Regions from separate parts of the Acidovorax sp. KKS102 genome, predicted to be linked through region 2. Evidence: predicted binding sites of a transcription regulator. Region 2 holds the regulator's gene; the other holds the start of a gene.

Region 1 (15,389 bases), 2.4 Mb from region 2:
CGCACTGCGGCGTGCACATCCCGCAGGCCGAAGCCCTGATGATGGGCAGTCAGGCCTATTGCAGCGCCGAGCACCGGCGCATGGGCCCGGCCTGAACGACGCCTTGCCGTTGTGACCATGCAAGCAGCGCCCGCAGGCCCACTGCCGCCTTCCGCAGACGCCCCCTTCGCACGGCTGTGGCTCGGTTTTCTGACGGGCCGCGTCATGGTGGCCCTGGCACTTTTGGTGCTGCAGGGGGCCGGGCAACTCATCAACCAAGCGGAGAGTCCTACCGTAATTGCGGTCTGTGTCGCCTACCTCGTAGCTACCATGGTGCTGCGGGTGCTGTCGCGTAAAGCCCCGCCGTCGCCCGGCGCCGGCCCGCAGTGGCTGCCCTCCATTGGTGTGGACCTGGCGGCGATCACTGCGCTGCAGTTGTTGCATGCGGGCACCATGAACTACACGCCCCTGTTCGGCCTGCCCATCCTGATCGCAGCGGTCATGGGCACGCTGACCCTGGCCCTGGGCACCACTGCCGCAGTCACGCTGCTGCTGCTGGGCTGGGCCTGGTGGGTGGGCCAGTACAGCACGGGCGACGAGGGCCAGCGCTACCTGCAAAGTGCGCTGACCGGCACAGGCTACTTCATCGTGAGCTATCTGGTGCACCAGCTGGCCACCCGCCTGGCGCGCGAACAGGAAGTGGCGCAACAAAGCCAGATCGCGGCGCGCGTGCAAACGCAGGTCAGTGCACTGGTCATCCAGAACCTGACCGACGGGGTGCTGGTGGTGGACGAGACCGATGTGGTGCGCATTGCCAACCCCGCAGGGCTGCAGCTGTTGGGTGGCGTGGCACTGACCGAGTTGCCGTTTGCCCTGACCTCCACCGCGCCGTGGCACCCCCTGGTGATCCTGGCGCGGCGCACCTTCCGTCACGAACAGCCCCAGACGGCCGATGTTGATCTGCTGCACGAAGGCCAGAGCCCCACCGGCCTGCATGTGCGCACCTGGCTCACGTCCACACGCAATGCGGCCTTGCAGACGCACTCCGAGCGGCTGTGCGTGATGTTCCTGCACGACTTGCGGGAAATGGAAGCGCGGTTGCGCACCGAAAAACTCGCGGCCATGGGCCGCATGTCTGCCGCCGTGGCCCACGAGATCCGCAACCCGCTGGCCGCCATCGTGCAGGCCAATGCCCTGCTGGAAGAAGACCTGCACGAGCCGGCACAAAAGCGCCTGGCGCACATGGTGCAGCAGAACGCCGACCGCCTGGCACGCATTGCCGAAGAGGTGCTGGACATTGCCCGCGTGCAGCACCAGATCAGCCACGCCCCCGCCTCCACCGTGGTGCTGGACGAAACCGTCGCCCAGATCTGGAACGACTGGCAGGCCCAGGACCCCGCGCGGCGACGCGCCGTGGTGTCGCTGGATACCGGTGCCACCCAGGTGGAGTTTGACGCCGAGCACCTGCGTCGCGTTCTGGTCAACCTGCTGGACAACGCCCTGCGCTACATGGGCCCGGAGCCCGACTCGCTGTCGGTGACCACGCGCAATACGCCTGCCGGCCAGGTCAGCCTGCAGGTGTGGAGCGACGGAGCGCCCATGGACAAATCTGTGGAGCGGCATCTGTTCGAGCCCTTCTTCTCGTCCGAGAGCCGCTCCAGCGGCCTGGGCCTCTATATTTGCCGGGAGCTGTGCCAGCGCCATGGCGCCTCCATCAGCTACCAGCGCCTGAACCGCCCCACCGCACGCGGAGACATCGGAGGCAACGCCTTCACCGTGGGCTTCCGCCGCACGACCCGCCCCGCCGACAATGCCACCTTGTTTGACACCATCGTGGTCTGACTGCAGCCTCCATGAACGCCCCTGCCGCCTCCATCCTTGTCGTTGACGACGAACCCGATCTGCGCACCCTGTACGAGCTCACCTTGCTGCGCGAGGGCTACCGGGTCGAGACCGCGTCCAACGTGCAGGAGGCCCGCGAGCAACTCAAGGCCCAGCGTTTTGACGCGGTGATCACCGACATGCGGCTGCCTGACGGGTTTGGCATGGAGCTTCTGCAGGACCTGCGCGACCAGCAGCGCCGGGAGCGCTGCGTGGTCATGACCGCCTACGGATCGGCAGAAAACGCGGTCGAGGCGCTGCGTGCGGGGGCCTTCGACTATCTCACCAAGCCCGTGGACCTCAAGCAGTTCCGCTCGGTGGTGGCCTCGACCATCCAGGGCACCGGCGGAGTCCCCCCTCCGCGTGCGGCACGCAGCAACGGCTCCAGCCGGTCTCCCAATGCGGCGGCCAGCGAATTCGGCAGTGCCAACGCCGCCCTGGATCGCCTGGTGGGCGAGTCCGACGCCATCCGCAACGTCAAACAGCGCGTGGCCAAGGTGTCGCGCGGCATGGCGCCCGTGCTGATCCATGGCGAGTCGGGCACCGGCAAGGAGTTGGTGGCCCAGGCCTTGCACGCCAGCAGCCAGCGCGCGGATGGCCCCCTGGTCGCCGTGAACTGCGGAGCCATCCCTGAAAACCTGCTGGAAGCCGAATTCTTTGGTGCCCGAAAGGGCTCCTACACCGGGGCTTCGCAAGACCGTGACGGCTACTTCCAGGCCGCACGCGGGGGCACCCTGTTCCTCGACGAAATCGGTGACCTGCCGCTGGCGATGCAATCCAAGTTGTTGCGCGCCATCCAGGAGCGCAGCGTGCGGCCGCTGGGCTCCACCCAGGAAGAAACCGTGGACGTGCGCATCGTCAGCGCCACCCACCGCGACCTGGCGGCCGATGTCCAGGCCGGCCGGTTCCGCCAGGATCTGTACTACCGGCTCAATGTGATCGAGATCGTCATCCCGCCGCTGCGCGAGCGCAGGGAGGATCTGCCCGCACTGTGTGCAGCACTGCTCACCCGCATTGCCAACGAGTCCGGCATGCCGGTACCCCAGCTCACCGACCATGCACTGAACGCCATCGCCGCCCACCCACTGACCGGAAACGTACGCGAGCTGGAAAACCTGCTGCACCGTGCAGTCGCGTTGAGCGATGGGGACGAGTTGCAGGTGGATGCGCCCAGCGGCGCGGCAGAGGTGCAGAGGGCGCGCCCTACACCGTCCGCGTTGGCCAGTGCGGCAGAGGTTCCGACTGGCGGAGCCTCCTCCCCGCCCGATACCGCCCCAACCCAACAGCCTCTGGCCAGCGGATGCACCGTGCCCCTCCCCAGCGACCTGCAGGCCTGGCTGGATCAGCAGGAGCGCGAGATCCTGATCCGCGCGCTCAAAGAATCCGGATTCAATCGCACGGCCACGGCGGCACGCCTGGGCATCAGCCTGCGCCAGATTCGCTACCGCATTGCCCGGCTGAACATCGCGGTACCCAACGACCAGGACCCGCATGACGACCAGGGCTGACAGCGCCCCGGCAGCAGCCCCCACGCACTGGGACGGCGGATGGCACTTGGCAGCCCAGCGGCTGGCATCGCCGAACTTCGGACCACGCCCCGTACAGGCCTCGGGGGTGGACCTGATCGTGGTGCACTCCATCAGCCTGCCCCCGGGTGAATACGGCGGCGGCACTGTGCAACAGCTGTTCACCAACACTTTGGACTGGGACGCGCACCCTTACTACCAGGGCATTCGCGGACTGCAGGTGTCCGCCCATTTTTTCATCGAGCGCACCGGTGCGCTGTGGCAGTTTGTGGATTGCGACCAGCGAGCCTGGCATGCGGGGCAATCGTTCTACCGAGGCAGGAGCCAGTGCAACGACGATTCCATCGGCATTGAACTGGAGGGCCTGGAGGGCCTCACCTTCGAGTCCGCCCAATACGAGACACTGGCCTGGGTCTGCCAGGACATTGCGCAGCGTTACCCCATCGAGCATATCGCGGGGCATGAACACATCGCCCCGGGGCGTAAGCTTGACCCCGGCCCGGGCTTTGACTGGTCCAGGCTGCAACAGGCCCTGGGCTGGCCAGCGCAGCGATTCCCGCAAGGCACACAGACGGGCCCGCAGCAGCTTCGCTGACGCCGCGCTTTCACTGTCGCACGGGCGCATCAAGGCAATTTTTTCTTTGTGCGTTCGCACATATTTTTGCAGCCAAGCACAGCGCGGCCTGGCGCAGGAAATCCGCCGCCAAGGTACGCCGCTGCAAGGTTTTGCATCGCCCACATCGCGTTTACAAGGGTTCGCCGCAGGTGCCTATTGCCAAGGCAACGGGGTTGGGAACCTGCTGTTTCGGTTTTGGGGACTCATTCCAGCGGTACACTACCGGTAGTGTCTTGAACCGCCTCGACACACCATATATAGTGTGCGCCAGACTGAAGTCCGGTGCAGCACCAACACACTGCGGCGGCGCTCCAGGCCGCACGCCACCCCAGACAGCCCACAGAAGAGGACACCCATGCAAGCTGCTTTGAACACGCCTTCCCCATCGCCCACCACCTCTGCGGATACCGCCACACACGCTGCAGCGGCCGCAGCTTCCGGGCACCCGCTCACGCATTACCAGATCATTCGCCGCAACGGCGCGGTGGTGCCGTTCGAGCCCCAGAAAATTGCAGTGGCGATGATGAAGGCGTTTCTGGCAGTGCACGGCACGCAGGGCGCCGCCTCTGCCAGCGTGCGCGAGGTGGTAGATACGCTCACCCAGAACGTGGTCCGCGCCCTGATGCGCTCGCGCCCGGGCGGCGGCACCTTCCATATTGAAGATGTGCAGGACCAGGTCGAGCTGGGCCTGATGCGCGGCGAGCACCACGAAGTCGCCCGCGCCTACGTGCTGTACCGCGAGCGCCGCACGCAGGAGCGCGCCCACCACCAGGAACAGCTCGCTCCCGCCACCCCGGTGATGCACGTGATCGACAACGGCCAACGTGTGCAGCTGGACATCCTGCGCCTGCACGCATTGATCGAGTCGGCCTGCGCCAACCTGGGCGCTGACATCAAGGCCGCTCCCATCGTCGCCGAGACCATGCGCAACCTGTATGACGGCGTTCCCATGGACGAGGTCTACAAGGCATCCATTCTGGCCGCCCGCACCCTGATCGAAAAAGATCCCGACTACACCTACGCCACGGCCCGCCTGCTGCTGCACACCATAGTACGTGAGGTGCTGGGGCGTGACGTGACCCAAAGCGACATGGGCCAGGCCTACAAGGACTATTTCCCCACCTTCATCCAGAAGGGGGTGGACAACGAGCTGCTGGACGAGCGCCTGCTCAAGCAATACGACCTGAACCGCCTGGGTGCTGCGCTCAAGGCCGAGCGCGACCTGCAGTTCGATTACCTGGGCCTGCAGACGCTGTACGACCGCTACTTCCTGCACGTCAAGAAGACCCGCATCGAGCTGCCCCAAGCCTTCTTCATGCGCGTGGCCATGGGCCTGGCGCTGAACGAAACCGACCGCGAGGCCCGCGCCATCGAGTTCTACGAAGTGCTGTCTAGCTTCGACTTCATGTCCAGCACGCCCACGCTGTTCAACAGCGGTACGCTGCGCTCACAGCTGTCGAGTTGCTACCTGACCACGGTGCCGGACGACCTCGATGGCATCTACGAGTCCATCAAGGAAAACGCCCTGCTGTCCAAGTTCGCGGGCGGCTTGGGCAACGACTGGACGCGCGTGCGCGCACTGGGCAGCCACATCAAAGGCACCAACGGCGAATCGCAAGGCGTGGTGCCGTTCCTGAAGGTGGTGAACGACACGGCCGTGGCGGTGAATCAGGGCGGCAAGCGCAAGGGCGCCGTCTGTACGTACCTGGAAACCTGGCACCTGGACATCGAAGAGTTCCTGGAACTGCGCAAGAACACCGGCGACGACCGCCGCCGCACGCACGACATGAACACGGCGAACTGGATTCCCGACCTGTTCATGCGCCGCGTGATGGAAAAGGGCACCTGGACCCTGTTCTCGCCCTCCAACGTGCCGGATCTGCACGATCTGTTCGGCGCCGACTTTGAAAAGGCCTATGTGGCTTACGAAGAAAAAGCCGCACGCGGCGAGATCAAGCCCGCCAAGACCGTGCAGGCCACCGACCTCTGGCGCAAGATTCTGACCATGCTGTTTGAAACCGGCCATCCCTGGATCACGTTCAAGGATGCCTGCAACGTGCGCTCGCCCCAGCAGCACGCTGGCGTGGTGCACTCGTCCAACCTGTGCACCGAGATCACGCTGAACACCAGCGATACCGAAACTGCCGTTTGCAACCTTGGCTCGGTCAACCTGCTGCAGCACATCAAAGACGGCCAGATCGATCACGAGAAGCTCAAGAAGACCATCACCGTGGCCATGCGCATGCTGGACAACGTGATCGACATCAACTACTACGCCGTGAACAAGGCCCGCGACTCCAACCTGCGCCACCGCCCCGTGGGCCTGGGCGTGATGGCCTTCCAGGACAGCCTGTATGCGCTGCGCATTCCTTATGCCTCGCAAGAAGCAGTGGAATTCGCCGACAAGTCGATGGAAGCCATCTGCTACTACGCTTATTGGGCTTCCACCGAGCTCGCCAAGGAACGCGGCCAGTACTCCAGCTACAAGGGTTCGCTGTGGGACCGCGGCATCCTGCCGTTTGATACGCTGGACATGCTTGCCAAGGCCCGTGGCGGTTATGTGGAAGTGGACCGCTCGTCCACGATGGACTGGGACGCCCTGCGCAAGAAGATTGCGCAGGACGGCATGCGCAACTCCAATTGCGTGGCCATTGCGCCCACTGCCACCATCTCCAACATCATCGGCGTGGATGCCTCGATCGAACCCTCGTTTGGCAACCTGTCGGTCAAGTCCAACCTGTCGGGCGAGTTCACCGTGATCAACAGCGGGCTGGTGCGCGATCTCAAGCGCCTGGGCCTGTGGGATGACGTGATGATCATGGACCTCAAGCACTTCAAGGGTTCGCTGCATCCCATCGACCGCGTGCCGCAGGACATCAAGGCGCTGTACTCCACAGCTTTTGAAGTCGAGCCTCAGTGGCTGGTGGAGGCCGCATCGCGCCGCCAGAAGTGGATTGACCAAGCACAGAGCCTGAACATCTACATGGCTGGCGCATCGGGCAAGAAGCTCGACGACACCTACAAGCTGGCATGGGTCCGTGGCCTCAAGACCACCTACTACCTGCGCACGCAAAGCGCCACACACGTCGAGATGAGCACCGTGAACACGCGCCAGCTCAATGCCGTGTCGTCGGGTGGAGACAGCGGCGCATCGGCAGCTTCTGCCACGGCGCAAGCGCAGCCCAGCCCGCTGGAAGCTGCTGCAGCAGCAGCTGCTCAACAGGCCGCGGCGGTGCCAGCGACGGACGTGAAGTTCTGCGCCATCGACGATCCTGGCTGCGAGGCCTGCCAGTAAGCACTTTGCGAGCAACGCTTCGGAATCGCCCGGGGCGTTGCTTCGGTGCTGTGAAGCAACAAAACCTTGCTGCACAACGCTTCAGTGCTTTTCTTTTCGCAGCACTGCTTTCATAATCCGAACACTGGAAAATCTATGTTGACCTGGGACGAAGAAGTCAAGCCCTCATCGCAAAATCAACTGGACGGCGGTCTGCCCAACAACCGCCAGGTGGGACAACCGCCTCTCGCTTTCCAGACACCTTCGCTGCAACCCGTGGGCACCACGGCCCCTGCAGCACAAACCTCCACGACACCCGTCACCGCCGCAGCGCATCGCCGCGTCAATGCAGCCGACAAGCGCATCATCAACGGCCAGACCGACGTCAACCAGTTGGTGCCCTTCAAGTACAAGTGGGCGTGGGAAAAATACTTGGCCACCTGCGCCAACCACTGGATGCCCCAGGAGGTGAACATGACGCGCGACATCGCGTTGTGGAAGGACCCCAACGGCCTGACCGACGACGAGCGCCGCATCATCAAGCGCAACCTCGGTTTCTTCGTCACCGCCGACTCGCTGGCCGCCAACAACATCGTGCTGGGCACCTACCGCCACATCACTGCCCCTGAGTGCCGCCAGTTCCTGCTGCGCCAGGCCTTCGAAGAAGCGATCCACACCCACGCCTACCAGTACATCGTCGAGTCGCTGGGCCTGGATGAGAGCGAGATCTTCAACGCCTACAACGAAGTCCAGTCGATCCGTGACAAGGACGAGTTCCTGATCCCCTTCATCGAAGCGATCATGGACCCATCCTTCAAAACCGGCACCCCCGAAACCGACCAGACCCTGCTCAAGTCGCTGATCGTTTTTGCCTGCCTGATGGAAGGCCTTTTCTTCTACGTGGGCTTCACGCAAATTCTGGCGCTGGGCCGGCAGAACAAGATGACAGGCGCTGCGGAGCAGTACCAGTACATCCTGCGCGACGAGTCGATGCACTGCAACTTCGGCATCGATCTGATCAACCAGCTCAAGCTGGAAAACCCGCACCTGTGGACGGCGGAATTCAAGGCCGAGATCAAGGCACTGTTCCTCAAGGCTGTCGAGCTGGAGTACCGCTACGCCGAAGACACCATGCCCCGTGGTGTGCTGGGCATGAACGCCTCCATGTTCAAGGGCTACCTGCGCTATATCGCCAACCGCCGCGCCACGCAGATCGGGCTGGAGACACTGTTCCCCAACGAAGAAAACCCGTTCCCGTGGATGAGCGAGATGATCGACCTCAAGAAGGAACGCAACTTCTTCGAGACCCGGGTTATTGAATACCAGTCCGGTGGTGCGCTGTCCTGGGACTAGCGCTTTTTTTGCAGGCCACACCACATGGATTTTTACACCACGCCCAGCACCGACAGCGCCGCAGAGTGCTGCCCTGCGGGGCGTTCCCGTGTTCATGGAGATGGAGTTTTGATCCATCTCCATGGATCGCTTTCTGTCCACTGCAGACAGGAAGTGCTCTTTGCAAATTGACCCAAGGAGAACATGATGGCAACTGCGAAAAAACCGGCCGCTAAAAAGGCTGCTCCCGCGAAGAAGGCTGCAACAGCCAAACCCGTAGCCGCAAAGAAGGCTGCACCTGCCAAGAAGGCAGCAGCACCGGCAAAGAAAGCCGCTCCTGCCAAGAAGGCCGTAGCTGCGAAGAAGGCAGCAGCACCGGCAAAGAAAGCCGCTCCCGCCAAGAAGGCCGTAGCTGCGAAGAAGGCTGCACCTGCCAAGAAGGCAGCAGCACCGGCAAAGAAAGCCGCTCCCGCCAAGAAGGCCGTAGCTGCGAAGAAGGCTGCACCTGCCAAGAAGGCAGCAGCACCGGCAAAGAAAGCCGCTCCCGCCAAGAAGGCCGTAGCTGCGAAGAAGGCTGCACCTGCCAAGAAGGCAGCAGCACCGGCAAAGAAAGCCGCTCCCGCCAAGAAGGCCGTAGCTGCAAAGAAGGCTGCCGCACCTGCCAAGGCTGCCCCCGCAAAGAAAGCTGCACCGGCCAAGAAGGCCCCCAAGGCGCCTGCCCCTGCGGCTGCTGCCCCCGCAGCACAAACCACGCTGAACCCTCAGGCAGCTTGGCCTTTCCCTACGGGCAACAAGCCCTGATCCTGGCGCGCCACGCGCTCAACCCGGTGCACACGCACCGGGTTTTTTTTTCGCCTGCATCTTGGTATGGGTTCTCCCGAGGGTCGCCCGGTGAGCAAATAGCGCTGTATCGCCCGACGTACCGCAACGCGGGCGACATTGGCTGAGTGGCTTATGCCAGCGGATCGAAATCCAGCGTGTAGTTCTGTGGGCCACGCTGCGCGATCTTGAGGGCGCCCACCCGGTTGCCCAATTCGGCACAACGTACGAGTGGCCAGCCCTTTTCCAAACCAAACAGCAGCGCGCCGCGCCAGGCGTCGCCACAGCCCGTAGGGTCCACCACGGCGGCAGGTTTCACGGGGGGGACATGGGTTTTGTCACCATTCACCCAGACCTCGCAGCCCTCAGCGCCCAATGTCACCACCAGCCCCTGCACCTTGCGGGAGATATCGGCCAGCGACCAGCCGGTGCGGTCGCACAGCATCTTCCCCTCGTAGTCATTGACGGTGACCCAGGTGGCCTGTTCAATGAACTGGGTCAATTCCTGCCCGTTGAACATGGGCAGGCCCTGACCCGGATCGAACACAAACGGGATGCCTGCCGCGACGAACTGGGCTGCATGCTCCAGCATGGCATCGCGCCCATCCGGCGCGATGATCCCCACGCCGACACGGCTGTCGGCACCAATGCGGTTGGCATGGGCTTGCATCATGGCACCGGGGTGAAAGGCGGTGATCTGGTTGTTGTCACGGTCCGTCATGATCATCGCCTGTGCGGTGTAGGTGTCCTGCACCTGCCCAACGTGGCGAGCATTGATACCCAGCGACTCCAGCCGCTGCAAGTAGTCGGCACCGTCGCTGCCCAGCATGGCCATGGGCAGTGGCTCACCACCCAGCAACTTGAGGCTGTAAGCGATATTGCCCGCACACCCCCCGAAGTCGCGGCGCAGCGAAGGGACCAGGAAGGACACATTCAGGATGTGCAGTTGATCCGGCAGGATCTGCTCAGCAAAACGCCCCTCGAAAGTCATGATGGTGTCGAACGCCAGGGAACCACAAATGAGGGCAGCCATAGATAGTGAAACTCGGTAAGTTGTTGGTAGAAATCAGGGATAGAACGCCAGCAGCCGGTAGCCCGCCACACGTGCACCGCCTGTGGTCACGAGCACCGACACCGAGGTGCCCCACTCCCCCTTCGGGGGCAACTCCGCCGGCGCGGCCATGTCGGCGGGCAACAAGACCCGCCGCAACACGGGCTGGTCCTGGGCATCGGTCAAGGTCAATTCCACCGCAGGCATGGCCAAGGGGATGGTGGCGGTGCTCTTCATCGTCAGCGCCAGCTGGTAGCTGTCGCCGCGCGCCTTGTTGAAGGAAGAACTGTCGATGACCACATCGGCAATCTGGCGCACGGGAGCAAGCTCGCAGCGCAAGGGCTCGCACAGTTTCACCAGCCAAGGACGAGTGCGAGCGTCCAGCGCGGCAATGCGGTCGCGTTCCTGCACGGCAATCTGCAACGCCAAGCCCAGCAGGGAAATAAAGAACACCAGCCCCAACGCCATCCGCACGACAGGTTTGCGCCAGAACGCCTTACGGCGCGCAGCAAGCACAAAACTGACCTCGGGGTCAGACTCCTGGCCCTCGGCCTCATCGTCATCATCTGCAGCGCGCCGAGGTCGCGCCCGCAGGATGGCAGCGTGCGAATCGTCCTTCACCAGCTCCATAGCCGGCGTCTCCGGGGCATCCGCCTTGGGCACAAAGTCGACGGAAGGCAACGGAGGTGCCAGAGCAACGGACTCCGCGACCGGCGCTGGCGCGGGCTTCCGCACTTCGTGCAGAAGCGCTGCACTGGGGTCGGATGGCTGCGGCGCCAAAGCCTCCGATGCCCCCGTTGAATGGATCGGCTCGCCCGACAGGTCGACGAGGCCAGCGGCATCCGCATCCAAGGACGCATCCAGTGTCACTTCGGAATCGCGAAGTTCTGCAAAAGGCAGTTCGTAACCAGCAGGGCTGGGGGGCTCGGTCACAGGAGGCAAAGACCCTCCGGCCAAGCTGCCGGCCTCCTCGCCGGCAACGGGTGTCACCAAACCCGAGGGCACCGCCGCGGCATCCCCATGTCCATGTACAGACCCGTGCGCATCCAATGCGGAATCGCCAGCGCGTAGAGCCGTGCTGGGTTCCACGACCGGCTCCCGGATCTCCGCAGGCACTGGGGCCGATAGCGTTACCCCGGCATCCACCGCAGCCGGGGCCCGTGGCGCGCTGTGGGTCCTCCAGGCAAAGGGGGCGACGAGGTCATCCCCCAGAACTTCGGGAGAGGCTTCCTTGCGAGCGCCTGCCGTGAGAAACGCGGGCACCGCCGGGCTGGGGATATCCAGCACAGGAGCTGCAGCTACATCATGCACTGCGCTGAACAGCGGGGCGTCAACCGTGTTGGTCACCGCTGCCCGGGTAGCGGACTCCGAAACACTCCCAGTGACAGGCGTGGTCGCCTTTACGGCATTCGCAGCTGCGGGCGGAGCGGCGCCAGTGGATTTGCCGCCGCCCCACGCACCCAGCGCATCGGGCTTGCGGGCGACCGGGGCTGTGGGCGCCCGCAGGTCCGTGAGCGACACATCGGGCAGCAGCGCTTCAGGCGCCACCGGCAGCAAATGGGCAGAGGCATCGAATACCTCCTTGCATTGGCCGCAACGCACCCATCCCTCCGAGATGCGCAATTGGTCCGCCACGACCTTGAAGGTGGTGGCGCAGGACGGGCAGCGGGTGATCTGGCTCATCAGCGAAGGATTGTAGAGGCCATGCCACGGCCGCCAGAACAGCGCTCGCGCACGTTCAACGGCGTGCGGTCATCAGAATCCAGCCATCCTCTGCGTCCGCCACTTCCAGCGGCAGCCAGGGCGCGTACGCCTCCTTGAGCTCATCCGCCTGGCGCTCCAGAATGCCCGCCAACACCAGATGGCCGCCCGCAGCCACATAGCTGCACAGCAGCGGGGCCAACACCCGCAACGGCGTCGCCAGGATGTTGGCCAGCACCGTCTGGTATTCGCCTTGTGCCTTGTCCGGCAGACCTGCTTTGAGCGTGACCTGATTGGCCTCGGCGTTTTGTACGGTGGACTCCACAGCCGCAGGGTCGATATCGACTGCATCAATGTCCGTGGCGCCGAACTTGGCCGCACCAATGGCCAGAATGCCCGACCCGCATCCATAGTCCAGCACCCGCCCCAGGGGGTTGCCCTGACCGGGCTGCGTAGCGCCGTTGCGCGCAATCCAGCGCAGGCACATGCGTGTGGTGGGGTGTGTGCCCGTGCCAAACGCCAAGCCGGGGTCGAGCCGGATGCTGCGTACGGCCTGGGCGGGCAGTTCATGCCAGGTAGGCACGATCCAGAAATCGGGTGTGATGTCCACCGGTGCAAACTGCGACTGGGTCAGCCGCACCCAGTCCTGCTCGGGCACCTGGGCCACACCCAGCACCTGGCAGCCCACAAAAAAGTCCTGCACCACCAGCAACTGCTGCGCTTCGCGGGCCGCCACCTCGGAGGGGAACAAGGCGACCACACGGCTGCGCTGCCAGCCATCCTTGGGCGGCGGCATGCCAGGCTCTCCAAACAGCGCCTGTTCGGCGTCGGTCTGCGCATCGGCGTCCTCCACCGATACGGAAAGCGCATCCAGCGCGTCCAGCGCATCGCTGACCGCTTCAATCCGGTCCTCGGGGCACATCAGACTCAGCTCAAACATAGGCGTCTCTCGAAAAAAGTGAAATGCTGGCACCCGTTGCCAGGAGCCAGCATGTGACCGACCTGCAAGTCTGCCTGCTCAGCGCTTGTGCTGCGACAGCCACTCTTCCAGGTAGTGAATGTTGGTGCCACCCGCCATGAACTTGGCGTCCACCATCAGCTCGCGGTGGAGCGGCACGTTGGTGTTGATGCCTTCGATCACCGTTTCGGACAGCGCCGTGCGCATGCGGGCCAGGGCCTGCTCACGCGTGTCGCCGTGCACGATGATCTTGCCGATCATCGAGTCATAGTTCGGCGGCACAAAGTAGTTGCTGTAGGCATGCGAGTCCACGCGCACGCCAGGGCCACCCGGTGGATGCCACGTGGTGATGCGCCCGGGCGACGGGATGAACTTGTACGGGTCTTCCGCGTTCACCCGGCATTCGATGGCGTGGCCGCGGATTTCGATCTGGCGCTGGGTGAAGGGCAGCTTTTCGCCAGCCGCCACCATGATCTGCGTCTTCACGATGTCCACGCCCGTGATCCATTCGGTCACAGGGTGCTCCACCTGCACGCGGGTGTTCATTTCGATGAAGTAGAACTCGCCGTTTTCGTACAGGAACTCGAACGTGCCCGCACCACGGTAGCCAATCTTCTTGCACGCGGTCACGCAGCGCTCGCCAATCTTCTCGATCAGCTTGCGGGGGATGCCAGGGGCCGGAGCCTCTTCGATCACCTTCTGGTGGCGGCGCTGCATGGAGCAGTCGCGCTCGCCCAGATACACCGCGTTGCGGTGCTTGTCGGCCAGGATCTGGATCTCGATGTGGCGTGGGTTCTGAAGGAACTTCTCCATGTACACCGCCGGATTGCCAAACGCAGCGCCCGCCTCGGCCTTGGTCATTTGCACAGCATTGACCAGCGCCGCCTCGGTGTGCACCACGCGCATGCCGCGGCCACCGCCGCCGCCGGCGGCCTTGATGATGACGGGGTAGCCGATGGCCTTGGCGATGCGGCGGATTTGCACCGGATCGTCGGGCAGTTCGCCCTCAGAGCCCGGCACGCAGGGCACGCCCGCACGGATCATGGCCTGCTTGGCCGACACCTTGTCGCCCATGATGCGGATCGACTCGGGCGTAGGGCCGATGAACTGGAAGCCGCTCTTTTCGACGCGCTCGGCGAAATCCGCGTTCTCGGACAGGAAACCGTAGCCAGGGTGGATGGCTTCGGCATCGGTCACCTCGGCCGCCGAGATGATGGCCGGCATGTTGAGGTACGACAGTGGCGAAGGAGCGGGGCCAATGCAGACAGCCTCTTCAGCCAGCTTGACGTATTTGGCGTCGCGGTCGGCCTCGGAGTAGACCATCACGGCCTTGATCCCGAGTTCACTGCAGGCGCGCTGGATGCGAAGGGCAATCTCCCCTCGGTTTGCGACCAGGATTTTCTTGAACATGCGCGCCTTATTCGATGACGAACAAAGGTTGTCCGTATTCCACGGCCTGGCCGTTTTCGCCCAGGATGCGGGTCACAGTGCCCGACTTGTCGGCCTCGATCTCGTTGAGGATCTTCATGGCCTCGATGATGCAGATGGTCTCGCCTTCCTTGACCTGACTGCCCACTTCGACAAAAGGCTTGGCGCCGGGGCTGGACGAGCGGTAGAAGGTGCCCACCATGGGGGACTTCACGATGTGGCCCGCTGGGGCTGCGGGTGTCAACGGCGCAGGCAGCTCGGCAACTTGTGCAGCAGCGGGTGCGGGGGCCACAGGGGCCTGCACGGGGGCAGCAACGTACTGCTGAACAACTCCCCCCACGCTCTTGACGATGCGGACTTTGCCCTCGGCTTCCGTGATTTCGAGTTCAGAGACGTTCGACTCGGACACGAGATCGATGAGGGTTTTGAGTTTTCGCAGATCCATGGAAGCTCCAACGGCTATAAAACTGAATAGGGCGCGAATTTACTCCAATTTCACCCTATCGCAGTCTTCCACCCGTATTTTTCATGAACTTCGGCATGGGAAAGTGCCGTTTCATCGAGAGAAGACACGTCAAGAACCCCTATACAGCCCGTGTATATGGGCGCGCATCCTCAACGCAGCCCCGCCCAAAGCTGCAGGTCTTGAGTGGTCACTTGCCCCATTTTACGGTGCAGCACCTTCCCCTCCCCGCCCAGGACCACCGTGAAGGGCAAGCCTCCTGTCAGGTTGCCCAGCGACCGTCCCAGATCCGTGCCGCCCAAACCAGCCAGCCCCACCGGAAAATCGAGCGGAATGCGCGTCAGAAACTTGCGCACCGCCG
Region 2 (15,389 bases):
ATGCGGCTGTACACATGGCCGCCGCGCTCCAGGTTGAAGAGGGACGCTGCGTGGTCGCTCGACTCGAAGACGAACGAGGTGGTCAGGTGGATCGGCACGGCGCGCGCGCCGGTGGCGGGGTCGGGGCTGGCGCCTGCGTGCAGCGCCAGCGTGTCAAAGCCGGGGTCGGAGTAACCGGGCATCTGTGTGTCTCCCATGTTGTCAATGCAGGCGGGCATTGTGGGCTATATTTGCTGACAAACAGCCTGCAGCACCTGGGCAGCCCCAGCCGGTGTGCTGGTCGCTGCGGGCCCACACTACTCTTTCCGATTCTTCCCGATCCCCCGGAGACTCCGCACCATGAAAGTCAGCGACATCCTTCGCGTCAAAGGCAACACCCTGTACACCGCATCGCCGGACGAGCCGCTGGCGGGTGCCGTGAGCCTGATGGCCGAGCGCGACATCGGCTCGCTGGTGGTGATGGAGCATGGCGATCTGGTGGGCATGCTCACCTTCCGCGAAGTGATCCAGGCGCTGGTCAAGAACGGCGGCAGCGTGGGCACGATGCTGGTGCGCACGGCCATGGACGATGCACCCCTGACCTGTACGCTCGAAACCGACATGGATGAAGTGCGCCGCATGATGCTGGACCGCCACGCGCGCTACATGCCCGTGATGGACCGCCGCATGCTGATGGGCGTGATCAGCTTCTATGACGTGGCCAAGGCTGTGGTGGACAGCCAGAACTTTGAGAACAAGATGCTCAAGGCCTACATCCGCGACTGGCCGGAAGAAGAACCCCGCACCTGAGTTTCTGAGGTCATGGCCAGGGCCTGATGCTCAAGGCCCAGTCCCTGACGGGGCAACACCGATGTACCCCGAGCCACTTCAGCGATAGGGGCGCGGCGCCTGGGCGCAGAGCCAGGCTTCGATCTCGTCGGGTGGTAATGGCTTGCCGAACAGGTAACCCTGCATCACCGGGCAGCCGTGCGCTTGCAGCCACTGCTGCTGGCCGGTGGTCTCCACCCCCTCGGCCACCACCACCATGCCCAGGCTGTGGGCAATGCTCAGCACCGACACCGTGAGGGCGCGCGCCGTGGCGCTGGTGGTGAGGTCCTGAACAAAAGCCATGTCGAGCTTGAGTTCGCTGATGGGCAGGCGGTGCAGGTAGCTCAGGCTGGAATAGCCGGTGCCAAAGTCATCGAGCGACAGCTTGAAGCCCTGGTGGTGCAGGGCCTCGATGTTCTGCAGCGTGACGGGACGCGCATCCATCATCACGCTCTCTGTGATCTCCAGCAGCACATCGCTGGCGCGCAGGCCGTGGCGCTGCAGTGCCTCGCTGATCTCCTGCGCAAACTCCGGCCGGTGAAAGCTGCGGCCCGAGAGGTTGACGGCGACACAAGGCACATCGTGGCCCGCAGCGCGCCAGGCCGCCAGCTGGCGGCATGCTTCGTCCAGCAGCCACAAGGTCAGCTCATGGATCAGCCCGGCGTCCTCCGCCACAGGGATGAACTGCGATGGCGGCACCATGCCCCACTGCGGGTGGTTCCAGCGCGCCAACGCCTCCACCCCGTGCAACGTGCCGGGAGAACTGCTGAGCACCTGCGGCTGGTAGTGCAGCATGAGGCTGCGGTCTGACAGCGCCTGTTGCAGCGCGCGCTCCAGCGAGGCGCGCTCCTGGGCTCGGCGGTTCATCTCGGCGCTGAACAACTGCAGGCTGTGGCGGTGGTCGCTTTTGGCCTGGTGCATGGCCTGGTCGGCATGGCGCAGCAGGGTGTCGATGGTGTCCCCATCGTTCGGAAACATCGCAATGCCGAGGCTCGCGTGCGGCACATGGGTCTGCCCAAAAATGTCCAGCGGCTGGGCGATGTCGTGCAGCACGCGGTGGGCACTTTGCACGGCCTGTTCGGTGGTGCATTCGGAGAGCAGCAGCACAAATTCGTCGCCCGACAGGCGGGCGATCAGGTCGCGGGCGCGCAGGCCTTGCGCGAGGCGCTGGGCCACCTCGCTCAGCAGCGCATCGCCGGCGGCATGCCCCTGGGTGTCGTTGACCTGTTTGAACCGGTCGAGGTCCAGGAACAGCAGGGCGCCTGTGTGGTTGCCCCGGCGCAGGTCACCCAACGCGCGCTCTGCGCTGGTGCGAAACAGGGCGCGGTTGGGCAAGCCCGTGAGTACATCAAAAAACGCCAGCTGGTGGATGCGCTGGTGCGTGCTGTCGCGCTCAATGGCCAACGCGCACAGGTGCAGGCACACTTCGACCAGGCGCTGGTGCAACGCGTCGGGCGCGCGTGGCTCGCGGAAGTAGAACGCAAAGGTGCCAATCGGCTGGCCCCGGTGGTCCCGGATCGGGCTGGACCAGCAGGCGCGCATTCCGCTCGGGGCAAACAGTTCCCGGTAGTCGTCCCACAGCGGGTCTGTGGTCATGTCGGTGACCACTACGGGCTCGTTGCGGAACGCTGCGGTGCCACATGACCCTGCGGTAGGGCCAATGGCCAGCCCGTCCAGCGCACGGCTGATGCTGGCGGGCAGGCTGGGGGCTGCCAGTGGGTGCAGTCGGCCTTGGGCATCCACCGCCAGGATGGTGGCGGTGACCTCGGGCGCAATGCGCTCCACCTCGCGGCAGACCAGGGCCATCAGCTCGTGCAGGGGCAACTCGTTGACCATGCCCTCCAGCACATGCGTCTGCAGCACCTCGTGCATTTTGGTGAGCGTGATGTCGGTCAGGATCGAGATGCTGCCCCCCGGTCCGCCCGAGCTTTCGTCGGACGCATTGATGACCAGCGACACCCAGCGGGGTTGCCCCGCCTTGCTGTACAGCAGGGTGTCTCCATGAAAGCTGCCTTGCGCCAGCACATTGCCCCGGATGCTTTCGAGCAGGTCCGGATCGGAGTGGGGGCCCAGCAAGACCTCGCTCAACAGCTTGCCCAGCACCTCAGCGGGCTGGTAGCCAAACAGGCGTGTAAACCCTTCGTTGACATACACCACGCGCTTGGAACTGTTGGTCATCACCACGGCGTTGTCGCTGGCATCCAGCGCCCGGCGAAGAGGCGCATCTGCCAGGGTGGCAGTCAAAAGGGTGCGGGACGGCGATGTTGGACCCGGAGAGGGGGGCGCGAGGGCGGGCATGTAGATCCCAGAAATCGATGGTTACATGCTAACAAGCGCTCAGGGGCCTGCCAAGCGAGATATGTCCTGCCCGTGCCTCGGCGCCACGCCCCCGATATTCGGCCCCTGCGTACCTTGGCGCAGCGGAATATGCCTGTGGTGCGTGGTGGTGCGCCGCAGCAAACCGGTGTTGCTGCTCGGGGCTCCCCGGGAGCTCTGGGATAATCCGGCCCCATGAGCGGCAACACCATCGGTACCCTATTCGCAGTCACCAACTTTGGTGAATCCCACGGCCCGGCCATTGGCTGCGTGATTGACGGCTGCCCGCCCGGCATGCCCCTCACCGAGGCCGATATCCAGGCTGACCTGGACCGGCGCCGCCCTGGCACCAGCCGCCACGTCACGCAGCGCAACGAGCCCGATGCGGTGGAAATCCTCTCCGGCGTGTACGAGGGCAAGACCACCGGCACCCCCATTGCCCTGCTGATCCGCAACACCGATCAGCGCAGCAAGGACTACAGCAACATCGCCGAGAGCTTCCGCCCGGGCCATGCTGATTACACCTACTGGCACAAGTACGGCATCCGCGACCCGCGCGGCGGCGGCCGGTCTTCCGCCCGCCTGACGGCGCCCACGGTGGCCGCGGGTGCCGTGGCCAAGAAGTGGCTGGCGCAGCAATATGGCGCCGAGTTCCGCGCCTGCATGACCCAGCTGGGCGAACTGCCCATCCCGTTCGAGAGCTGGGACCATGTGCGCAACAACCCCTTCTTCGCCCCCGTGGCCGACGTGCAGCAGTACGAGGATTACATGGACGCCCTGCGCAAGGCCGGTGACTCTTGCGGCGCGCGTATCCGGGTGCAGGCCACGGGCGTGCCGGTGGGCCTGGGCGAGCCGCTGTACGACAAGCTCGACGCCGACATTGCCCATTCCATGATGGGCCTGAACGCCGTGAAGGGTGTGGAAATTGGCGCAGGCTTTGCCAGCGTGGCCCACCGGGGCACCATGCATGGCGACTCGATGACGCCGCAGGGCTTCCGCACCAACAACGCCGGCGGTGTGCTGGGCGGTATCAGCACCGGGCAGGACCTGGAGGTGAGCATCGCCATCAAGCCCACCAGCTCCATCATCAGCCCGCGCGAGTCCATCGATATCCATGGCAAGAGCACCGAAGTGATCACCAAGGGCCGCCACGACCCCTGCGTGGGCATCCGCGCCGCGCCGATTGCCGAAGCGCTTCTGGCGCTGGTGGTGATGGAGCACGCACTGCGCCACCGCGCCCAGTGTGGCGACGTGGTACCGCCCGTGCCGCCCATCCAGGCCTCGTTTCTGTAACACCAACTCCCACCGTCCCAGGGGCGGTGCGTCTGTATGAGCAACCGCTTGTTCCGGGCCTTCCGTTGCCGGGCGTTGGCCGCCTTGGTTGTACCGCTGTGGCTGGCTGGCTGTGGTGGCATGACACCCATTTCGCCCACCGCCCCTGCGGCGGGCAGCGCGCCGGCCCACATCGACATCACCCTCATCGGCTTCAACGACCTCCACGGCAACCTGGAGCCGCCCCACATGGCGCACCGGGTGCAAGGGCCGGAAGGCCCGGTGCTGGCGCCTGCCGGGGGCATGGCCTACTTTGCCAGCGCCATGGCCGCCCTCAAGGCCCAGTCGCCGCACCATGCGGTCGTGTCTGCGGGTGACATGGTGGGCGCCTCGCCGCTGGTGTCGTCGCTGTTCCTGGACGAACCCACCATCGAGGCGGTCAACCGCATGCAGATCGACTTCAATGCGGTCGGCAACCACGAATTTGACCGGGGCTGGCGCGAGCTGCTGCGGCTGCAGAACGGCGGCTGCGAAAAATTCACCTCGCGCGAGCCCTGTCGCATCAGCAAACCGTTCGAGGGCGCAAAGTTTGGCCTGCTGGCCGCCAACACGCTGCGCGAGGACGGGCGCACCCTCCTGCCCGCCACGGGGCTCAAGCGGTTCACCGAAGGCGGTGTCACCGTCACCATGGGGTTTATTGGCCTCACGCTGCAGGCCACACCCACCATGGTCAGCCCGTCGGGCGTGGCCGGGCTGCGGTTTGAGGACGAAGCTGTCACCGCCAACGCGCTGATTCCCCAGCTCAAGGCCCAGGGCGCCGATGTGATCGTGGTGGCCATCCATGAAGGTGGCGGCACCACGGCGGGCGTGCAGGAGACCAGCTGTGCGGGCCTGTCTGGAGACATCGTGCCCATCCTGGAGCGCCTGGACCCGGCCGTGGATGTGGTGGTCTCGGGCCACACGCACCAAGCCTATGTGTGCGACTACAGCCGCGTGAACCCGGCCAAACCCTTCTTGCTGACCAGCGCAGGCCAGTACGGCACGCTGCTCACCGACATTCAGCTGCGCGTGGACACGCAGACCCGCCGCTTGGTCCGTAAAACGGCGCGCAATGTGGTGGTGCAAGGCGAGGCCTTCACGGGCGCCCAGGGGCCTGTGCCGCTGACCACTGCCGTGCCGACGTTTCCTGCGGACCCTGGCGTGCAGAAGATCATCGATACCTACTGCGCCGCCGCCATTCCGCTGGCCCAGCGCCCGGTGGGCCAGGCCCAGGGGGCGATGCGCCGCCAGCCCAATGCGGCTTTGGAGAGCGTCTTGGGCAATCTGGTGGCAGACGCACAGCTGCTGGCCACGCGGGCGCCCGAAGATGGTGGCGCGCAGTTGTCGTTCATGAACCCGGGCGGCCTGCGTGCGGACCTGGTGCCGGATGAACAAGGGCTGGTGCGTTACGGCCAGCTGTATGCCGTGCAACCTTTTGGCAACCAGCTGGTGATCAAGACCTTCACGGGTGCGCAGATCCGCGCCGTGCTGGAGCAGCAGTTCGCCAGCGGCGGCAATACGGTGCAGCGGCCCCGGGTGCTGTCGGTGTCCAGCGGCTTCAGCTACCGCTACGACCTGAGCCAGCCCGCCGGGGGGCGCATCAGCCACATGGTGCTGAATGGTGCGCCGGTGACCGATACGCAGTCAGTGCGCGTGGTCATGAGCAGTTTTCTGGACAGCGGTGGTGACAACTTCACGGTGCTGACGCAGGGCCAGGACCGGCGCGTGGGCGAACTGGACCTGGATGCGCTGGAGGCCTACTTCCGGCTGCAGAGTCCGGTGGCACCGCCTGCTACCCACCGCATCACCCGTGTTGCGCCCGCTGCGCGCTGAGCCGTGTCCACCGGGCACCATCGCCCGGAGGGGCCTAGTGTGGTGTTGCACTATCTGGCACTTAAAAACCGCGTCTTTTCGGCCAGGGCTGCGTTGCAAATCCTCGCGATACCTTCGGGTATCGCTGCGGTTTGCGCCTTGCCCTGACCAAAAATCCATCGGTTTTCAATGTGCCATTCAGCGCGCAACACCACACTAGTCGGCTGTGCGGCGCAGCGCACCCAGCCAATGCAGCGGGTTGAAGCCGGTGACCAGCCCGGTCGCCACCAGCACCAGCGCGCCACCCCAGAGCATGCCCGGCCCCAGGGCCTCACCCAGAAAGATATGGCCCCAGGCCACACCAAACAGCGGGATCATGAAAGCGGAGCTCATGGCGGCGACCGGGGACACCTGTGTCAACACCCGCAGGTTGAGCCAATAGGCCAGCCCCGAGGTCACCACGCCCATCACGGCCACAGCGGCCAGTGCCCCGGGGGTGAAGTGTGCGGCGGGCAGGGTCCATGCGGCGCCCGGTAGCAACAGCACCAGCGCTGCGGCGTGGATGCCTGCTGCGATCGACAGCGGTGACATACGCTGTGTCGCACGCTTCATCCAAGTGGTGGAGATGCCGTAGCAAGCCGAAGCCGTCACGCAGGCTGCAGCAGCAGTCAGCAGCGCGGGCGTGGGCTCCACGGGCCCTAGCTGCACGATCAGCGCCACCCCGGCAAAGCCGCAGAGGCAGCCGGCCCATTTGCGTGCGCTCAGCGTGTCTTCCTTCATCCACGCGGCAGCGATCACCCCAAACGGGACGGCCATGGTGTTGAGCAGCGAGCTGTAGCCCGCTGGCAGGTGCAGGGCTGCCCAGGCGTACAGCAGAAAAGGCGCTGCCACCGTCAGCGTGCCCAGCCCCAGCAGCTCTCGCCAGCGACGCCAGGGCCAGGGCTCGCCTGCCCAGCGCATGATGCCCATCAGTGTGAGCGTGGCCAGACCAATGCGCAGCGCGGCCATCACATTGGGGCCCAGCACCGGACTGGCAACGCGAATGAAAAGAAAGGAAGCGCCCCACAGGGCAGACAGCAGCACCAGCTGCAGGAAATGGCGGGTTTTCACCGCGTGCATTGTCAGGCACCTTCGTGGTGCTTGCTGGCGTGTGGCAGAGCCGTTTTGATGCAAAAATCGCCTGAAGCGCTAGTGCATCATGCCGTGATAGCTATGAAATTAATAGCTGCTGCAAAGTAGCTTGTGCGACATGCTCTAGGGCCGGTGCCGAAGCCGGGGATTTGCAAAATGTGTCGGTAGCTACAGGCTGCATCGGGCAGACCCAGTAGCCGCGTGGGGCTCAGGACGGGAAACGGCGGGCGTTGCCGTAAGGTCTGGCCCAACGAGCGCGCGCTACTTGCGCACTTCATCGACCATGGCACGGAAGTCGTCGATGTCTTCAAAGCTGCGGTACACGCTGGCAAAGCGGATGTAGGCCACCTTGTCGAGCTTCTTGAGTTCGCGCATCACCAGCTCGCCGATGCGGCTGGAGATCACCTCGCGCTGGCCCAGGTTGAGCAGCTTTTCTTCGATGCGTTCGATGGCGCTGTCGATCTGGTCGGTGCTCACGGGCCGCTTGCGCAATGCCAGGTTGAACGAGCCCAGCAGCTTGCTGCGGTCGTATTCAATGCGCCGGCCGTCCTTCTTGACGATGGCCGGGAAGTTCACTTCCGGCCGCTCGTAGGTGGTGAAGCGCTTGTCGCACGCGCCGCACTGGCGGCGGCGGCGGATGAAGACTCCATCCTCAGACACCCGCGTTTCAACGACTTGCGTTTCGAGGTGGCTGCAGAAGGGGCACTTCATGGGCGCAGAGAACCGGCTTGCTTAGCGGTAGACCGGGAAACGTGCAGTCAGGGCGTTGACCTTGGCGCGCACGGCGGCGATGTTGGCTTCGTCGCGAGGGTTGTCCAGCACGTCGGCGATCAGGTTGGCCGTGATGCGGGCTTCTTCTTCCTTGAAGCCGCGCGTGGTCATGGCGGGGGTACCAATGCGCACGCCGCTGGTCACCATCGGCTTTTCAGGGTCGTTGGGGATCGCGTTCTTGTTGATGGTCATGTGGGCGGCGCCCAACACGGCCTCGGCTTCCTTGCCGGTGATGCCCTTGGCGCGCAGGTCCACCAGCATCACGTGGCTTTGGGTGCCGCCGGACACGATGCGCAGGCCGCGTGCGGTCAGCGTCTCGGCGACCACCTTGGCGTTCTTGGCCACTTGCTCCTGGTAGGCCTTGAACTCGGGCTGCATCGCTTCCTTGAAGGCCACGGCCTTGGCTGCGATCACGTGCATCAGCGGGCCGCCTTGCAGGCCGGGGAAGATGGCGCTGTTGATGGCTTTCTCGTGTTCTGCCTTCATCAGGATGATGCCGCCACGGGGGCCGCGCAGGCTCTTGTGAGTGGTCGATGTCACCACGTCGGCGTGGGGCACGGGGTTGGGGTACACGCCCGCAGCGATCAGGCCGGCGTAGTGGGCCATGTCCACCATGAAGATCGCGCCGATTTCCTTGGCGACCTTGGCAAAGCGTGCAAAGTCGATGTGCAGGCTGTAAGCAGAGGCTCCGGCCACGATCAGCTTGGGCTTGTGTTCGCGGGCCTTGGCTTCCATCGCGTCGTAATCGATCTCTTCCTTGGCATTCAGGCCGTACGAGACCACATTGAACCATTTGCCCGACATGTTCAGCGGCATGCCGTGGGTCAGGTGACCGCCTTCGGCCAGGCTCATGCCCATGATGGTGTCACCGGGCTTGAGGAAGGCCAGGAACACGGCCTCGTTGGCCGAGGCGCCGCAGTGGGGCTGCACGTTGGCAGCATCGGCACCGAAGATCTTTTTCACGCGGTCGATGGCCAGCTGCTCAGCCACGTCCACATGCTCGCAGCCACCGTAATAGCGCTTGCCGGGGTAGCCTTCGGCGTATTTGTTGGTGAGCTGGGTGCCCTGCGCCCACATCACGGCGGGGGATGCGTAGTTCTCGCTGGCGATCAGCTCGATGTGGTGTTCTTGCCGAGCGTTTTCGGCCTGGATGGCGGCAAACAGCTCGGGGTCGGTTTGTTCGACAAGAATTTTGCGGTCGTACATGATTGGCAGTCCTATGAACTTGTGTCCCTTGAAACAAGGGCTGCCCAGGCGAACGGCTGAACGCACGGGGCAGGGCCCCTGCGGCACGCTTCCCAGTGGTTCACAAGAAGTAGGTTCTTGCTGGTTTCCACGTCAGCGGCTGCATCCATTGGCTGAATGCAGCGCCTATCGCCAGTCGCGTACCCCGTTAGTGTAGCCGACACGGCACTGCTGCTACACCGTCGAAACTGCCGGAGGCCAAGGTTGTTACCCGGGCGCCGGGAGCCTGCCTGTTACAGGCCCGGTGTCAGCAACGCCACCTTGTCGCTTACCGCAGCTGGTGTTGGGGTGCGAGGTGCTGCTGCAGGGATGCTCTGCACAGGAGCCTGGGTAGACAGGGAGGGAGGGGGGTTGAAGGGCACTGCGCGACCACCGGCCACCTGGCGCAGGCGGAAATGTTCCGCCATCACCTTGGCGGCGTAGCCACCGTCGTCGGCCATGTTGCCTGCGCCCACATAAAAGCGCAGGCCACCTTCGAGCGATCCTGCGCGAGCGATGCACTCTTGCAGCACCTTCACGCCGACCCGCAGGTTGCTCACCGGGTCAAAGGCGGCAAAGTGGCCGCCAAAGTTCTGGTACTTGTCGGTGTGCACGCGGGTCATCACCTGCATCAGCCCTTGGGCGCCCACAGCGCTTTCGGCAAACGGGTTGAAGCTGGACTCGATGGCCATGATGGCCAGGATCAGCGTGGGGTCGATCTTGGCGCGGGTGCCAATCTCGTAGGCTTCGGCGACCAGGGCGCTGAGGGGCTCTGGCGCCACACGGTACTTCTTGCTGAGCCAGAAGGCCACGGCAGCCTGCTCCTTGGGCAGGTCCTTGGGGTTCACTGCCGTAGCGCGCTCGCTGGCTTCGGGCTCGATGGGCATGCCCAGCATTTCTACCTGGCGGGCTTGCAGCCAGTTCATCAGTTGCTCTTCACCTGCCTGGCGCAGATCGGGCCGTGCTGTGAGTGCAATGACGACGAAGGCAACGGCCAGGCCGATGAGGGCAAAGCTGTTGTGGGTGATTTCAAGAAAACCTTCGGTCACGTCGGCCGCGAAAGTTCGCACGCCGGAGACTATTTTTCCTGACGCTGTCATAGCTCTTCCTTTCTGAGGCGGGCCAGCGGAGCGGAGCAGTCACGGTGGACGGTGCTTTGCTGGCAGATCGCCTGGATTGGTACGCCATCAAGTCCGGGCTGCACGTCTGTGGAGTGCTTGGCGCCCTGGATTGACTTAGCCGGGTTCGGCAGCGATTGGGGTTTGTACTAGCCCCGTTTTTGGGGCTGGCGGATTCTAGAAGCTCACTAAATGCATAGTCAATACTAACAATTCAATATTTAAGACATAAAAATTATGAAAAATCTGTAAAAAATCACAGTTTTTCTGAGCCAAGTGCTGTTTTTCGTTGGGAGCGGCCGTGCAGCGGCTGACATCCGCATGTCAAATTCAATCGGACTTTTCGCCGCCATTGAGAATCCGATTTGAGTTGGCGAAGCGAGTTTGATAAGGTGGAGGCGCCTGTAGATTTCAGGCATCGCCAGACGAAGCGAAGTCTCCCTCCGAGGGCATTCAGTGCCAAGGTGCAGCAGATGCCGCTTCCATGGCAACCCCTGGAGGCAATCCCTTGCCTCCGCGCCATGCGGACCTTTCTCTCCGCATCGCGACCGATGGCAAAGACCGTTGTGTCAGCCGTCAAGCCCGGCGGGCAGGCCCTTCAGGCACTGCTCGTCGGGCTTTCTTATTGGTGTGTCGCCTTGTGGGTGGGCGGCACAGTCTTATATATAGATAATGGGGGCTGTTCCCTAGAGCGGCGACCCTTCGCCCGGATTGCCGGGCGACATCCTCGCCGGGCCTTGCTCCAGATCACCCTGCAGGTGTTGAGTAGGCGAGCCGCTACGGCCTCTGGCCCAATCCGGTGAAAATAGCCCTTTCGTTGTCCTGGCGCGCGCTTGGCGCGGTCGTTCGGGCACGGCCCTGGGCTCTGCGCCTGGGATGCCTTCGTAATCCATTGGATCCATGTTTCCATTTTTTTCCCGCAGCAAAATGTCCGACGCATCTGAAGTGAATCCGGCCCCGGCCAAAACCCATGAGCCGCATCCGCTCGATGCGCTGACTGGTGGCGCTTTCTCTGCCGCCACCTCGGGCGAGCGCGCCTCCCGCATCCGCGACTGGCTGGCCACGCAGCCATCGCCTGAGCAACTGCAAGAGGTGTTCAAGGAGCTGAGCGGACGTGACAAGGGCGCGGCCCGTGCAGTGCGCGAACGCCTGGACGAAATCCGCCGTGCCAAGGGGCAGGAAGCCATCGCGGCAGAGTGGGCTGAAAAAGCCCAGGCCCTGCTGGCGGCCCCCAAGCTCAATATTGCAGATGCTCTGGCCTGGCAGCGGGATGCCGCCAAGGCTGGTGCCCCATTGTCGCGCGAGCCGTTGTCCCTGCTCAAGGTACAGCTGGCCGACCGTGTGAAGGTCATCGAAGACCTGCAGCACCGGGTCCAGGTGCAGCGCGAGGCGGCTGTGTTGCTGGCACAGCGCATCGAAGTGCTCTCGACCAAGCCCTGGCGCGATGCGCAGGCTGCGCTCGAACTGCTGCGCGCCGATGTCGCGCGCTGGCAGGAGCAGGCCCAGGAGCTGACGGGTGATGCCAGCTGGGCGAGTGTGGAAGCCAGGTTCCCGCCGTTGCTCGATGCCTCGCGCACCCAGCTGCTGGTGGTGTGGGAGGCGTTCCAGCCTGCCGTGGCGCAAGCGGCCGCTGCCGCAGAAGATGCTGCTGCACCCCTGCCACCTGTGCCGGTGTGGGCGGACGAGCTGCGCGCTGCACGTGGCTTGCCCACTGCCGCTTCTGAGGCGGCCGCCGCCTCTGCTGCAGCCAGCAAGCCCGCGCGGGCTGCCAAGCCCAAGGTGGCTCCAGAGGTGATTGAGAAAGCCCACCAACTGGTGCGCGATGCCTTGGCGACGCTGGAGAAAGAAACGGCCGAGGGCCACGGCAAAGCCAGTGCTGGCGCTGCCGCTGCACTGCGCGCCGTGCTCAAGGTGCATGGCAAACACATCGATAACGCCCTGGAGCAGCAGGTGCACACGGCGCTGGTGGCTGCTGGTGAGCTGGAAGGCTGGCAACGCTGGAGTGCCGACCAGGTGCGTGAAGAGCTGGTGGCCAAGGCCGAAGCGCTGCTCAACCGCCCCGAAGGCCAGGCCTTGGGTGGCCGCAAGATGCAGGAGACCTTGCGCAGTCTGCGTGAGCAATGGAAGCAGGCGGACCAAGGCGGTGCGCCCAACCACGCGCTGTGGAAGAAATTTGACGAGGCCTGCAACGCAGCGCACAAGGTGGTCGAGGCCTGGCTGGACAAGATCCGCGCTGAAGCTGCTGAGCACAAGGCCCAGCGCCTCGCGCTGATCGAAGAGGTCAAGGCCTGGGCGCAGGAGCATGCTGCGTCGGGCGACTGGAAGGCCATCAACCGCGCGCTGTACCAGTTTGGCGACCGCTGGCGCGAAGGTGGCCATGTGGGTGAAAAAATCTTTGCCGAACTTCAGCCCCTGTGGAAGCAGGCGATCGCTCTGGCCGCAGCGCCGCTGGAGGCGGCGCAGAAAGAAAGCCTGGCACGTCGCCACGCAATGATCGAAGAGGCCACTGCATTGGGCGCTGCCCCTTCGCTGCGCATCGATGCCGTCAAGGCGCTGCAGCAGCGCTGGCAGGCTGAGGCACAGACGGTGCCGTTGGACCGCAAGCACGAGCGGAAGCTTTGGGACGCTTTCCGCAAGCCCATTGACGAGGCGTTCAACCGCAAGTCGGCCGACCGCGAGCGCGCTGTCACTGAACTGAGTGCGCGGGACCGCGTGGTGCTGGACGCGTCCAAGGCCCTGGAGGCTGCCAACGCCACCGGTGATGCGCAGCAGATTCGCGCCGCCATGCAGGCGCTGGAAGCCGCGTTGCGCGGCCAGGCCCAGGCGGCGGAAGCCGTTGCCACGGCCAACAAGGACGCTCAGTCGCAGGCTGAAGCGCAGTCGGTTGCGGCGCCAGCCGCGGCTGAAGGGGGGGGGGAGGCGGTGGAGGGTGGCGATGCAGCGGCTGCGGCCCCCGCAACACCTGCTGCTCCCAAGCCTGCCGCGCGGCCCGTGGTGGCGGTGCGCGGGGATGACCGCCCCGGCATGAAGAAGGATGCTCCGGCGGCTCCTGGCCGAGGTGCTCGACCCGGTGATCGTCGCGATGGCCGTCCGGGCGACCGTGACGGTGCCCGCGGCCCGCGTACGGATGGCCGTATGGGGGATCGCGGTGACCGGGGAGGCCGCTTTGGTGATCGCCCTGCGTTTGAGGACCGTGGCCCGCGCCTGGGTGACACGGCATTCCGTGCCCAGCGCGAGGCGATGGAGCATGCGCAGCTGGCGCTGAAGAAACTGGCGGCCCAGGCCCACGGCGAAGCGCTGACCCAGTTGCTGACCGCCTGGGAAAAGCGCGATGCAGCGCTGGTGCCCGGTGCGCAAGAACTGGGCTCGGGTGTGACGGCATCGGTGCGCAGTGCCTGGACCCAGGCGTTGTCTGCGGCGCCCAAGGGCGATGCCGCGGAAGCCATGTTGCGGTTGGAGATGGCGGCAGAGGCGCCAACGCCGGCGGAGCACATTGCTGCACGGCGCATGCTGCAGCTGCAACTGCTGACACGCCGTAATGATCCCGCACCAGCCCAGACCTGGGGGCAGGATGTGGCGCGCGTGTTGGCAGGCCCCAGCGATGCGGCCAGCGCACGCCGTCTGCAGAACGTCCTCAAGACGCTGTTGCGCAAATAAACGAAACGCAGGGAGTGTGCGCACTGCGGTGCGCATGCCGCCACGGCATCCGACAGAAAAACGAGATCGCGCGCGGTCTCGTTTTTTCTTTTGGGTGTGCGTGGGCCTGGTGACCCGTCCTGAATAGCGTTGACACCCAGGACGGTTAAAAACTCCAGCCGGACTATCCGGCCAATGACGCCCGATGCACTGCATCGGGCGTTTGCATTTTCAGCGACAGATGCGGTCGCTCGCAGTTATAGATGTCGACTGACTGCTCGACCATGCGTCTGGCCTGCCCCAGATCGGCGGGGCGCTGCAGCAAGAACTCACTCTTCAAGATGCCATTGACCCGCTCGGCCAGCGCGTTCTGGTAGCAGTCGTAGCCGTCCGTCATCGAGCAGATCACGCCGTGGCGCTTGTGCAGGGCCTGGTAGTACGTCGCGCAGTACTGGATACCCCTGTCGGAGTGGTGCACCAACTGTCGGCTGCTCTGTCGCCCCGAGAGCGCCATCTTCATGGCCTGCGCCACCTCTTCGGTCTGCAGGCTCTCATGCACGTGCCAGCCGACGATCTTCCTGGAATACGCATCCGTGACCAGGCTCAGATAGACGAACTTGCCGTGTGTGGGCAAGTAGGTGATGTCAGCCACCCAGACCTGCTCGCTGCCGCTGGCGTGGATCTGTTGCGGCCCTACCTTGAGAAGGTTCGGATGGTGCCTGAAGCGGTGGTGACTGTCTGTTGTCTTGTGATACGCCCGCCGGGGTGCCACCAGCAGCCTGGCATTGCGCAGGACGTCGAACATTGCATCGCGGCCCAAGTCGATGCCTCGGCGCTGTAGCGGCTCCTGCAATAAGTGGTGCAGCTTGCGCGTGCCTATGCGTGGTTGGCGCATGCGCTGCTCGCGCACCAACTCCACCACCGTCTGCGCATTCGCCAAGCGATCGGCCTCGCGGCGCCTACCCTGGTAATACGCCTGACGGCTGTGGCCCATATGCTGGCAAGCCCTCTTCACGCTCAACCCTGCGATGAGGTTTTGCGCGAGGACTTGCCCAAAGGCTTTTTTACGATGCGCACCCCATAGTCCTTGCGCAGCACGTCGATGACGGCTTCGAATAGCCTGGCCTTCTCCTGCGCCTGTGCGAGCTGCACCTGCAGCGCCTTGATCTGCTGCTCGGGCGTGAGAGCAACAGTGTTCTTCTTGTCTATCGGCATGGCTGCAGATGATGCCGCAGGACTCCAGCCCAGGCGACCGTGCTTGCG

What was found. The regulator NrdR, encoded in region 2, represses ribonucleotide reductase genes. The targets are predictions, from matches to a motif close to CACNANATNTNGTG.
Region 1: the regulator NrdR is predicted to act here: its motif matches at 4,252-4,265, upstream of C380_RS19790 (ribonucleoside-diphosphate reductase subunit alpha).

Annotation. Positions count from the first base shown of each region.
Region 1 covers NC_018708.1:4,310,451-4,325,839, forward strand. The annotation lists gene C380_RS19770 (PP0621 family protein) at 1-95, shown strand, start outside; gene C380_RS19775 (nitrogen regulation protein NR(II)) at 118-1,821, shown strand; gene C380_RS19780 (sigma-54 dependent transcriptional regulator) at 1,833-3,368, shown strand; gene ampD (1,6-anhydro-N-acetylmuramyl-L-alanine amidase AmpD) at 3,352-3,981, shown strand; gene C380_RS19790 (ribonucleoside-diphosphate reductase subunit alpha) at 4,358-7,297, shown strand; gene C380_RS19795 (ribonucleotide-diphosphate reductase subunit beta) at 7,433-8,629, shown strand; gene C380_RS19800 (hypothetical protein) at 8,816-9,409, shown strand; gene C380_RS19805 (carbohydrate kinase family protein) at 9,561-10,460, opposite strand; gene C380_RS24705 (zinc-ribbon and DUF3426 domain-containing protein) at 10,494-12,161, opposite strand; gene prmA (50S ribosomal protein L11 methyltransferase) at 12,217-13,119, opposite strand; gene accC (acetyl-CoA carboxylase biotin carboxylase subunit) at 13,198-14,547, opposite strand; gene accB (acetyl-CoA carboxylase biotin carboxyl carrier protein) at 14,555-15,010, opposite strand; gene C380_RS19830 (TlpA disulfide reductase family protein) at 15,181-15,389, opposite strand, start outside.
Region 2 covers NC_018708.1:1,952,677-1,968,065, forward strand. The annotation lists gene C380_RS08965 (O-acetylhomoserine aminocarboxypropyltransferase) at 1-182, opposite strand, end outside; gene C380_RS08970 (CBS domain-containing protein) at 340-789, shown strand; gene C380_RS08975 (EAL domain-containing protein) at 868-3,051, opposite strand; gene aroC (chorismate synthase) at 3,319-4,416, shown strand; gene C380_RS08985 (bifunctional UDP-sugar hydrolase/5'-nucleotidase) at 4,453-6,267, shown strand; gene C380_RS08990 (DMT family transporter) at 6,463-7,365, opposite strand; gene nrdR (transcriptional regulator NrdR) at 7,639-8,088, opposite strand; gene glyA (serine hydroxymethyltransferase) at 8,110-9,354, opposite strand; ZMP/ZTP riboswitch at 9,390-9,543, opposite strand; gene C380_RS09005 (lytic transglycosylase domain-containing protein) at 9,627-10,472, opposite strand; gene C380_RS09010 (DUF349 domain-containing protein) at 11,391-14,147, shown strand; one part of gene C380_RS09015 (IS3 family transposase) at 14,311-15,194, opposite strand; one part of gene C380_RS09015 (IS3 family transposase) at 15,194-15,389, opposite strand, start outside.